One region of the Arthrobacter sp. Rue61a genome, then DNA from elsewhere that is predicted to be linked to it. Evidence: riboswitches for the same ligand, from Rfam matches in the RefSeq annotation. Region 1 holds a riboswitch; the other holds the start of a gene.

Region 1 (4,190 bases):
TTCCACACCCTCATCCCCCTTCCCAGGACAGCCGAGCCCATGGCCCAGATCCAGCCGCGGTACAAGCGCCCCACCCACCGGACGCCCGACCAACAACCCGAACGCGGGGTGGGTATCCTGGCCGGCCTGCGCGACGTCATCGACAACGTCGCCAACACTTCCCCGGCCCGTCTTGCCTTCAGCGCCTTCGTTGTCGTCATTGTGGTCTTCACCGGGCTGCTGTCCCTGCCGGCCTCCTCGGCTACCGGCGAGATCACCCCGCTGCACCAGTCGCTGTTCACCGCCGTCTCCGCTGTCTGTGTCACCGGGTTGACGGTCGTCTCGACCGCCGTGCACTGGTCCTTCTTCGGGCAACTGGTCATCCTGGCGGGCATCTTCGTCGGCGGTTTGGGCACCCTGACCCTGGCCTCGCTGCTGGCCCTCATGGTCAGCAAACGGCTCGGTGTCCGCGGCAAGCTCATCGCCCAGGAAGCCATGAACAACGCCGGACGCCTCGGTGAGGTCGGTACCCTGCTGCGGATCGTCATCGTGACCTCGGTGGTCATTGAGGCAGCCCTCGCCTTGGCCCTGATCCCCCGCTTCATGGTCCTCGGCGAGCCGTTCTGGCAGGCCGTATGGCACGGGGTGTTCTACTCGATCTCCGCGTTCAACAACGCCGGGTTCACCCCGCACTCGGACGGTATCGTGCCCTACGAAACCGACCTGTGGATCCTTGTCCCGCTCATGCTCGGGGTCTTCCTGGGCAGCCTCGGCTTCCCCGTGGTGATGGTGCTCCAGCAGAACGGGCTGAACTGGAAAAAGTGGAACCTCCACACCAAGCTCACCATCGAGGTCTCCTTCATCCTGCTGGCCGTCGGAACGCTCCTGTGGGCACTGATGGAGTGGGACAACGCCAGGACCATCGGCACCATGGACCTGGGCGATAAGATCACCCACTCGCTCTTCGCCTCCGTCATGACCCGCTCGGGCGGTTTCAACCTGGTGGACCAGAACCAGCTCGAATCCACCACGATGCTGCTCACCGATGCCCTCATGTTCGCCGGCGGCGGCTCAGCCTCCACGGCGGGCGGCATTAAAGTAACCACCATCGCGGTCATGTTCCTGGCCATCGTGGCAGAAGCCCGCGGCGACGCCGACGTCAAAGTCCATGGACGCACCATCCCCCAGGGCACCATGCGGGTCGCCATCTCCGTAATCGTCGCCGGCGCCACACTCGTCTCGGTGGCCGCGTTCCTGCTCCTGGCGATCAGCGGGGCCTCCCTGGACCGGGTCCTGTTCGAAACCATCTCGGCGTTCGCCACCGTGGGACTGAGCACCAACCTCAGCGCGGAACTGCCTCCATCGGGGGTGTACGTGTTGTCGGCGCTGATGTTCGCCGGCCGCGTCGGCACTGTCACCCTGGCCGCCGCGCTGGCCCTGCGCCAACGAAGCCAGCTGTACCACTACCCCGAAGAGAGACCGATCATCGGCTAACCCGGGGAAGGTTTACATCCAGCCCTGCGGATTCACAGTCTGACCGTTCAGCAGCACCTCGAAGTGCAGGTGGCAGCCGGTGGAGTTGCCGGTGGTACCCGCCGCGGCAAGCCGCTGGCCGGCGGTCACCGTCGCACCGACGGAGGTTTCGATGGCCGCGAGGTGGTTGTAGGTGCTCTTCAGGCCGTTGCCGTGATCCACCACAATCCTGTTACCGCCACCATAGGCGGACCATCCAGCCTCCACGACAGTTCCGGCACCCGCGGCGAACACGGCGGTCTGGCAGGCGGCCACCAGGTCCAAACCGGTATGCAGCTCCCCGGTACCTGAGATCGGGGAGGTGCGGATGCCGAACGGGGAAGCGACCGACATGCTGGCCAGCGGTGCGCCGATACGGGCAGCGGAGGCAGCCGGGGCGGCAACGGCGGTCTTCGGGGCGGCGGCCGTGCCTGAGGCAGCGACCTGGGTCTTGGCAGGTACCGGCAGCGGGGCTTGCTGGGTTGTCACTGCGGGGCGCTCGTAACTGATCGAAGCCCCAGCCGAGGCCTGCACGGGCGCCGCGGCTGCCGGTGCGACCGACGCCTGCAGGGCAGGGGCGGTGCCGGCGGGTCCCGGGCCGGCATGGGCGGCGGTGAGCGCGGCGGTCAGTATCGCGGCGACGCCCAGGGTAGCGGCAGCGGTGACCTGTTTGCGCCGGCTCACGCCCTGCCCGGGGCCTGGCAGGACCCGGTGCCGGGCCGTCGTGGGCGAAGTCGTCGGGGCGGCGGTGCTGGCGGCGAAGCCGGAGGCTGGTTTTCGGCGGCGGCCATGGGGGGACACAGAAGAAGGCAAGGGGGATCCTTTCGGTTCGCCTGCGAAGTTAGCTGTCGGGTTCGGGCCAAGGAAAAATGCCCGGCCGTGCCCGGCGGCCATCAGGCCACCGACATCACGGCTTCACCCCAAGGCAGGCTTGCTGCCGATTCTGGGTCCTCCACCCCCGCCGTTAGAAAGTGATCGTCGTTTGATGCCACCGGCGGGGCTCAGCGTGAGGCATCAAGGGTTTTAATACAGAAAAACCTGTATTAATGGTAGCCGGAAAGCGCCGTCGTTACAATTTCGTGACACTACGCCTGGGGGCTCTGGCCGTGGCCGGGCTTTGATGCCACTTCTGCGCCAGTAAATACGTGACGATATCTTCAGATGTGCAGCCAACCGATCAACGACCCCCGGCATCCGATGGTTCCCGGGCACCACGCCGCCGTCCGCGGCAATCCCGGAGGACGCGCAGGAGCAACGGCGCCTGGCCGGTGACCTGGTGCCGGGCTCAGCGCGGCTGGCCCGGAGCCCCTCCGTCCGGCACCTCGCCGCAGGGAGGTCAGAGTCCCATCGAGTCCAGCAGCGCGTCTTCTTCCTCGGCCCGGGAGCGTTTGCGCGGGGAGGGAGCGCGGGGTTGGCCAATGATGCCGCCCGGGTCCGGGGTTTCGTCGGGGGTGTCCCGTTCCTCGCGGTTGATGCGGGCCTGTTGACGTGCCATGTATCCGAAGCCCACGAACGCCAGGATGCCGAAGGTGATCCACTGCAGGGCGTAGGACAGGTTCGAACCTTCCTTCACCGCAGGCGGGGCAAGCTGCTGCGGGACTGCGGCAGGCTGTGGGGACTCAGAGGCCATGACTCCGTAGCTGCCTGCCAGCAGCGGGTACCCCAGCTGGCTCCCGTAGTAGGGCAGGTCGATGCTGGCCAACTGGCCCTCGGGGGCGTCACGGCCAAGATCGGGCTCGGAGGGTTTGATCCGGATGACTGCGGAGACTTCTCCCGCTGGTGGGGCGGGCACGGCATCGGGGTATCCGGGCCGGATGTTGCCGATCGGCAGCCAGCCCCGGTTGATCGCGATCGTTTCACCGGAGGTCAGCCGGAACGGGACCACTACCTCGTATCCGGCAACGGAGTTGTTGGGACGGTTCCTGACGATTCTCTGGCCCTCGGCGAGGTATCGTCCGGACACTGCAACCGTCGTCCACTTCGCGTCGGGGTCGGCGGCGTCGAAGTAGGCGCGGGCATCCTGAAACGGCACCGGGGTTTTGTCGTAGTTCTGCTGGACCCGGCGGATTTCGGCTACGGTCTGATTCCGGCGCTCCATCTGCCAGTTCCCCAGCCCGATGCACGCTGCGGCGAAAAGTGCTGCCAGCAGCAGCCAACCTGCCCACCGCCAGGACAGAAGGAACCTATACGCCACCCTGTTCCTCCTGGAGTTGCCATTGCCGGACCAGCAGTGCGCGGATGGCCGTCGCCTCGGCGGTAAGGCGGTGGTCTTCTCCGCGGGCCAGCAGGCCGTATTCGACCATCGTCCTGCCGTCCTCGTGGGTGCCGGTGCGGACCCATACCCGGCGCCGGTTCACATACAAGGAGACCATGAGGCCGGCCACGGCCAGCAGCGAAAAGACCAGGACCCAGCCTTGGGCGGGGGTACTGCGTACATCCACGCCGATGTAGCGTTTGAGCCCGTCGAAGCTGATGCTGCCCTTACCCTCCGGCAGTGTGTAGCTGCCACCTGGGGCCAGGGTGATGCCGCCGGCGGGCAGGTCCCTGCCGTTGAGTTGGGTCAGCTTGGCCACGTCCAGAACGTACACGTTTTGCGGCGCTCCGGTGTCCAGCCCGAGGTCGCCGTAGTAGGAGTTCAGGCTCAGTTGCGGGTTCAGGGGGTCCGGGTCGAAGCTGTAGGACACGCCTTGGTCGTTCTT
Region 2 (4,190 bases), on a different replicon from region 1:
GTCCTCAGTGCTTTCACCAAGGCGATCGGCACAGTAGAGCGGGACTGTCACCGTGGGGCATTTGGCGTGGGCGGGCAAAGCGCTGCTGACCGAGCCAAGCAAACGCCCAACAAATCCGCCGCGACCCCTGCTCCCGAAGACAAGGAGTGCGGCCTCGCTGGAAAGATCCAACAGGACACCAGCGGCGTCGCCGTTCTCGACAGAAGCATCGACGTCGATGGCATATCCGGAGACCTTATCCAGGGCCTGCCGAACGATCGCATCCGCGCCCTCGCGAATCACGGAATCGTCAACTGTTGCGTAGCCGCCATCCAGCCCGGATGCGGCAAAGATGGGCACGGAATATGCCGTGACGATATGTAAAGGAAGGCGCCGACGTTCAGCCTCCCGCGCGGCCCAAACCAAAGCACATTGCCCGTGCTCTGAACCGTCCACTCCGACCACGATGCCACCTGGTTCCACAGCCTGATCCTGGCCGTCCTGTGGCTCTTCACTGTGTCTGCCGTGCTGGTCCATGGGGGCCTGCCTCTCCACCTACTGCTTGATGTTCCGGCTATTCTGCCAGAGGTTCTCCTCGTCGGATTGCCTCACTGTTTCATTGTCAATGGCCGGGGCAGGAGAAACCCGGAAATTTCTCCTCCCAATCCCAACTATTCTCGGTCGGCAGTGGCGAATCAAGGCGACATCGGGCTATGTGCATAACGGTCCGGGCTCGGTTCCCGGCCTTCCACATTGCGCTCCGGACGAACACACAAAACGCGGAGTCGCGGAGGCTATCCATGGCCGAAAAAGTTCGGTAGTGTTCGAGTCACCGAATGGCCGGCGAACATGTTTCACACCACACACTCCGGCCATTTATTTGCGGCCGCTTGGGGAACTCGGACGCGATCCCACGCGATGCCGTAAGGCACACACGTCAAGGAGGAACCAAGCAGTGTCACTCACGCCTGATTCCGCCACGGAACGCACCACCACCGTGGTCATCGGAGCCGGCCTGTCCGGTTTGGCAGTTGCCAGCGAGCTCAGCCGCTTCGGCGTGGGCTCCATCGTCGTAGACGGGTTCGGTGCACTGTCCACCACAGGTCCTTCTGTTCACACCGGCATGCTTCAACGCACCGAGGTGGCCGATCCTACCGCCATGCAGGAACGCAACGAGATCCTCCGTCACCTGCGGAACTACGCCGCCAACCATCAACTAGACGTTCGCAACACCACCCGCGCCGTACGCCTCGATTTCCTGGGGGCGGACCCCTCCCGCCAGATCGGGTACGGACTGGCGGCCAGCATGACCACGGCCGGACTGAGAACAGGCCTCCACGCATCCGGCCCCCTCGAATCCACTCCACGCCAGTGGGCAGTCCACACAGCCAACGGCGTCCTCCTGGCGGACCACGTAGTAGTGACGCGTTGCGCCCAAAGCCAGTTACGCCGCATGCTCGCCGAACTTGGAATAGCCGTTGGCCAGAACTTCGCGGCCGCCATGCGGGCGGTGGGGATGCACTTGGTGGGCGTTGGGGACCTGATCACCCCGTCTCCCAAGGAAGTGCTGCGGCAAGCCAAAGCAGTGGGCCAGGCAATCTCCACCAAGGTAGCCCTGCCGGCAGGTCCCGGCATCGCCATCGCCTAGCGTCATCGCCGTCGCCTAGCCCCCGGCACCGCCATCGCCTGGCTGGTCATGTCCGGCAAACACAGGCCACCTCACCAACACAAGCCACCTCACCAACGCAGGCCAGCAGAACCGCCGTCGTACTTCCCGCGCTGGACTTTTATGAACAGAACTTAACGCCAAAAACCGGCGCCTCCCAAGACGTTAATCTTGGGAGGCGCCGGTTTTTGAACTGAAGCGTGAGGCTTTATGCGCCAGCGCGTACGTAGGTCAGGGGACCCGTTGCGGTCAACCAGCTGATCGGGTGGATGCCCGTCTGGTTGCCGTTGATGCCACCGCTGATTGCCTGGCCGTTGCCGATGTAGATGGCAACGTGGCCGGACTGGACGATCATGTCACCGGGCTGAGGATCGCTGACGACCTTGCCGTAGTTCATGAACTGCATGGGACCGAGGTCGCCTACCGGGATGCCTGCGGAACCAAGGGCCTTCTCGACCATGGCGGTGCAGTCCTGGAAGATGCCGATCTGTGCGTAAGCCGAGGCAACCATGGCTGCATTGACGCCGCCAACGGCGGGGGCAGCAGCTACGGGAGCAGCGGCAACCGGTGCGGCAGCCACGGGAGCAGCAACCGCAGCCTGGGCGGCGACGGGAGCCGTTGCAGCAGCGGTGGTGACAGCTGCCTTCTGGACTACGGGAGCCTCAACAACGGGAGCCGGCTTTTCGATGACCGGAGCTGCTACGGAAGCAACAGCGGGACGCTCGAAGTTGACGGTAGCCGTTGCCAGAGCGGTAACAACCTTGGTGGGTGCCTCGGAAACGGTCTCAGCGACCGTTGCGGGGCTGGAGTCGCGCTGAACCGGGGCCTCAGCTGCGTGAGCAGCAATGGAACCGGTCAAAACGAGGCCCGAGGCTGCTGCGATAACAGCTGCCTGACGGCCAGCGCCGGAAGCGTTGCTGGCCACTGCCTTCGAGATGGAGATGAACGGATTAGGACGTACGCTGTCCGCCTTACGACGGCCGCGAAGAATGCGTGAAGACATGAAAGAGCCTCTCCCGATGCCTGCGAGGTTAGCTGTCGGATTCGGATGGGAGTCACCCGGCCACTATCCCCCGCTGTTCAGCGGAAGCTTCGTGACTTCACCCCAAGGCACGCTCGAAAGCGGCCTAAATTGGGTTCCCCGTCTCTGCCGTAGGTTTGTCTGCGAACGGATTCCGGACTGCGGCAGAGCTAGGCAATCAGGCCGGAAGTGCCCGCTACGTGGAACAGGCACAGGTACTACCGTACGCGATGATTCCGTCGAAGTCACATTTAAGTAACGGGAAATGGGTCTCTGGCGTGTCGCGGTAATCGTTTCGAGATATTCGCAGCTACGTAGAAAACCGCGCTATTCCGCGGGAGTATCGCCCTCGGGGTCGTTTGAAGCTGCCAGCTTCTTCCGTGCGGTAACAGCAACATAAATAACGAGACCAACAGCAACAACAGCCAACCCGACGATGCTCCACGGGAAGGGCTGGGAGGCATCAGCGGCCGGCTCGCTGGCGCCCGTCCCCGGTGCTGCGGTGCCCGCCGTGGGTACTGCGGCTGAGGGAGCCGAGACCGACGGTGAGGCCCCAGCCGGGCCGCTCGCCGTCGTCGTGCTTCCTGCGGCGGCCGTGAACGTAAAGGTGCCCTCGATGGGGTGCGAATCGGAGCTGACCACACGCCAAACCACCGTGTACTCCCCTGCGGGGGCGCCTTCGCGGAGCTTCTGAACGGCCTGGTTGTCAATGATTTCCACCGGGCCGTCCGCCCAGTTCTCGCCGCCGGCCGTCACAGTGACTCCGGAACCAATCGCGAGAGGGCGGTTGTTGAACGTGATGGAGACCGACGCCGGGACTTCCGCCACGCTGGCACCGTTGGCTGGCGCGGTTGATTCGGCGACGTCGTGCGCGGACGCCGGAGCCGCGGAAAACAGCAAGGCGGACGCAAAAGCAAGAGCAGCGACGACGGCGGCCAGAAGCGGGCGGATGGTACGCATGGGGCGGTTTCTCCTAGTGTTGGCTTCCTTACAGACTAGGCGAATCGTTCGGAGGGCCCGCACCGGACAACATAGGATTTGAGAGCAAACTCCCCTCGATCCCCGGAGACCTTCATGCTGAAACAAGGTTCTGCAGTAGACCGCTACTTCAAGATCTCCGAACGCGGATCCACGTATTCTCGGGAAATTCGGGGCGGGTTCGCGACCTTCTTCGCCATGAGCTACATCGTGGTGCTGAATCCACTGATCCTCTCCGGACCTGACTCCAGCGGCGCGTCCCTGGGCTTCACAGCCGTGGCAGCCACCACTGCTTTCGTGGCGGGCATCCTGACCATCCTCATGGGCGCGTGGGCCAAGCACCCGTTTGCCGTGGCCACAGGCTTGGGCGTCAATGCCTTCGTCGCGGTCACGGTGGCGTCCCACCCCGGACTGACCTGGCCGGACATGATGGGGCTCGTGGTGCTGTCCGGCATCACCATGCTCATCCTGGTGCTCACCGGCTTCCGGACTGCCGTGTTCAAGGCCGTGCCGGAAGCCCTGAAGACGGCAATTGTTGTGGGCATT

Evidence for each region. Region 1 has a riboswitch for cyclic di-AMP ahead of ARUE_RS21960 (M23 family metallopeptidase). Riboswitches for the same ligand answer to the same signal wherever they lie in the genome.
Region 2: another riboswitch for cyclic di-AMP. It lies ahead of ARUE_RS01925 (NlpC/P60 family protein); the one in region 1 lies ahead of ARUE_RS21960 (M23 family metallopeptidase).

The regions. Positions count from the first base shown of each region.
Region 1 covers NC_018532.1:48,530-52,719, reverse strand. The annotation lists gene ARUE_RS21965 (TrkH family potassium uptake protein) at 40-1,473, shown strand; gene ARUE_RS21960 (M23 family metallopeptidase) at 1,486-2,304, opposite strand; cyclic di-AMP (ydaO/yuaA leader) riboswitch at 2,308-2,482, opposite strand; gene ARUE_RS21955 (SURF1 family cytochrome oxidase biogenesis protein) at 2,828-3,685, opposite strand; gene resB (cytochrome c biogenesis protein ResB) at 3,675-4,190, opposite strand, start outside.
Region 2 covers NC_018531.1:397,780-401,969, reverse strand. The annotation lists gene ARUE_RS01935 (universal stress protein) at 1-516, opposite strand, end outside; gene ARUE_RS01930 (NAD(P)/FAD-dependent oxidoreductase) at 935-1,627, shown strand; gene ARUE_RS01925 (NlpC/P60 family protein) at 1,854-2,648, opposite strand; cyclic di-AMP (ydaO/yuaA leader) riboswitch at 2,652-2,819, opposite strand; gene ARUE_RS01920 (copper resistance CopC family protein) at 2,994-3,626, opposite strand; gene ARUE_RS01915 (NCS2 family permease) at 3,741-4,190, shown strand, end outside.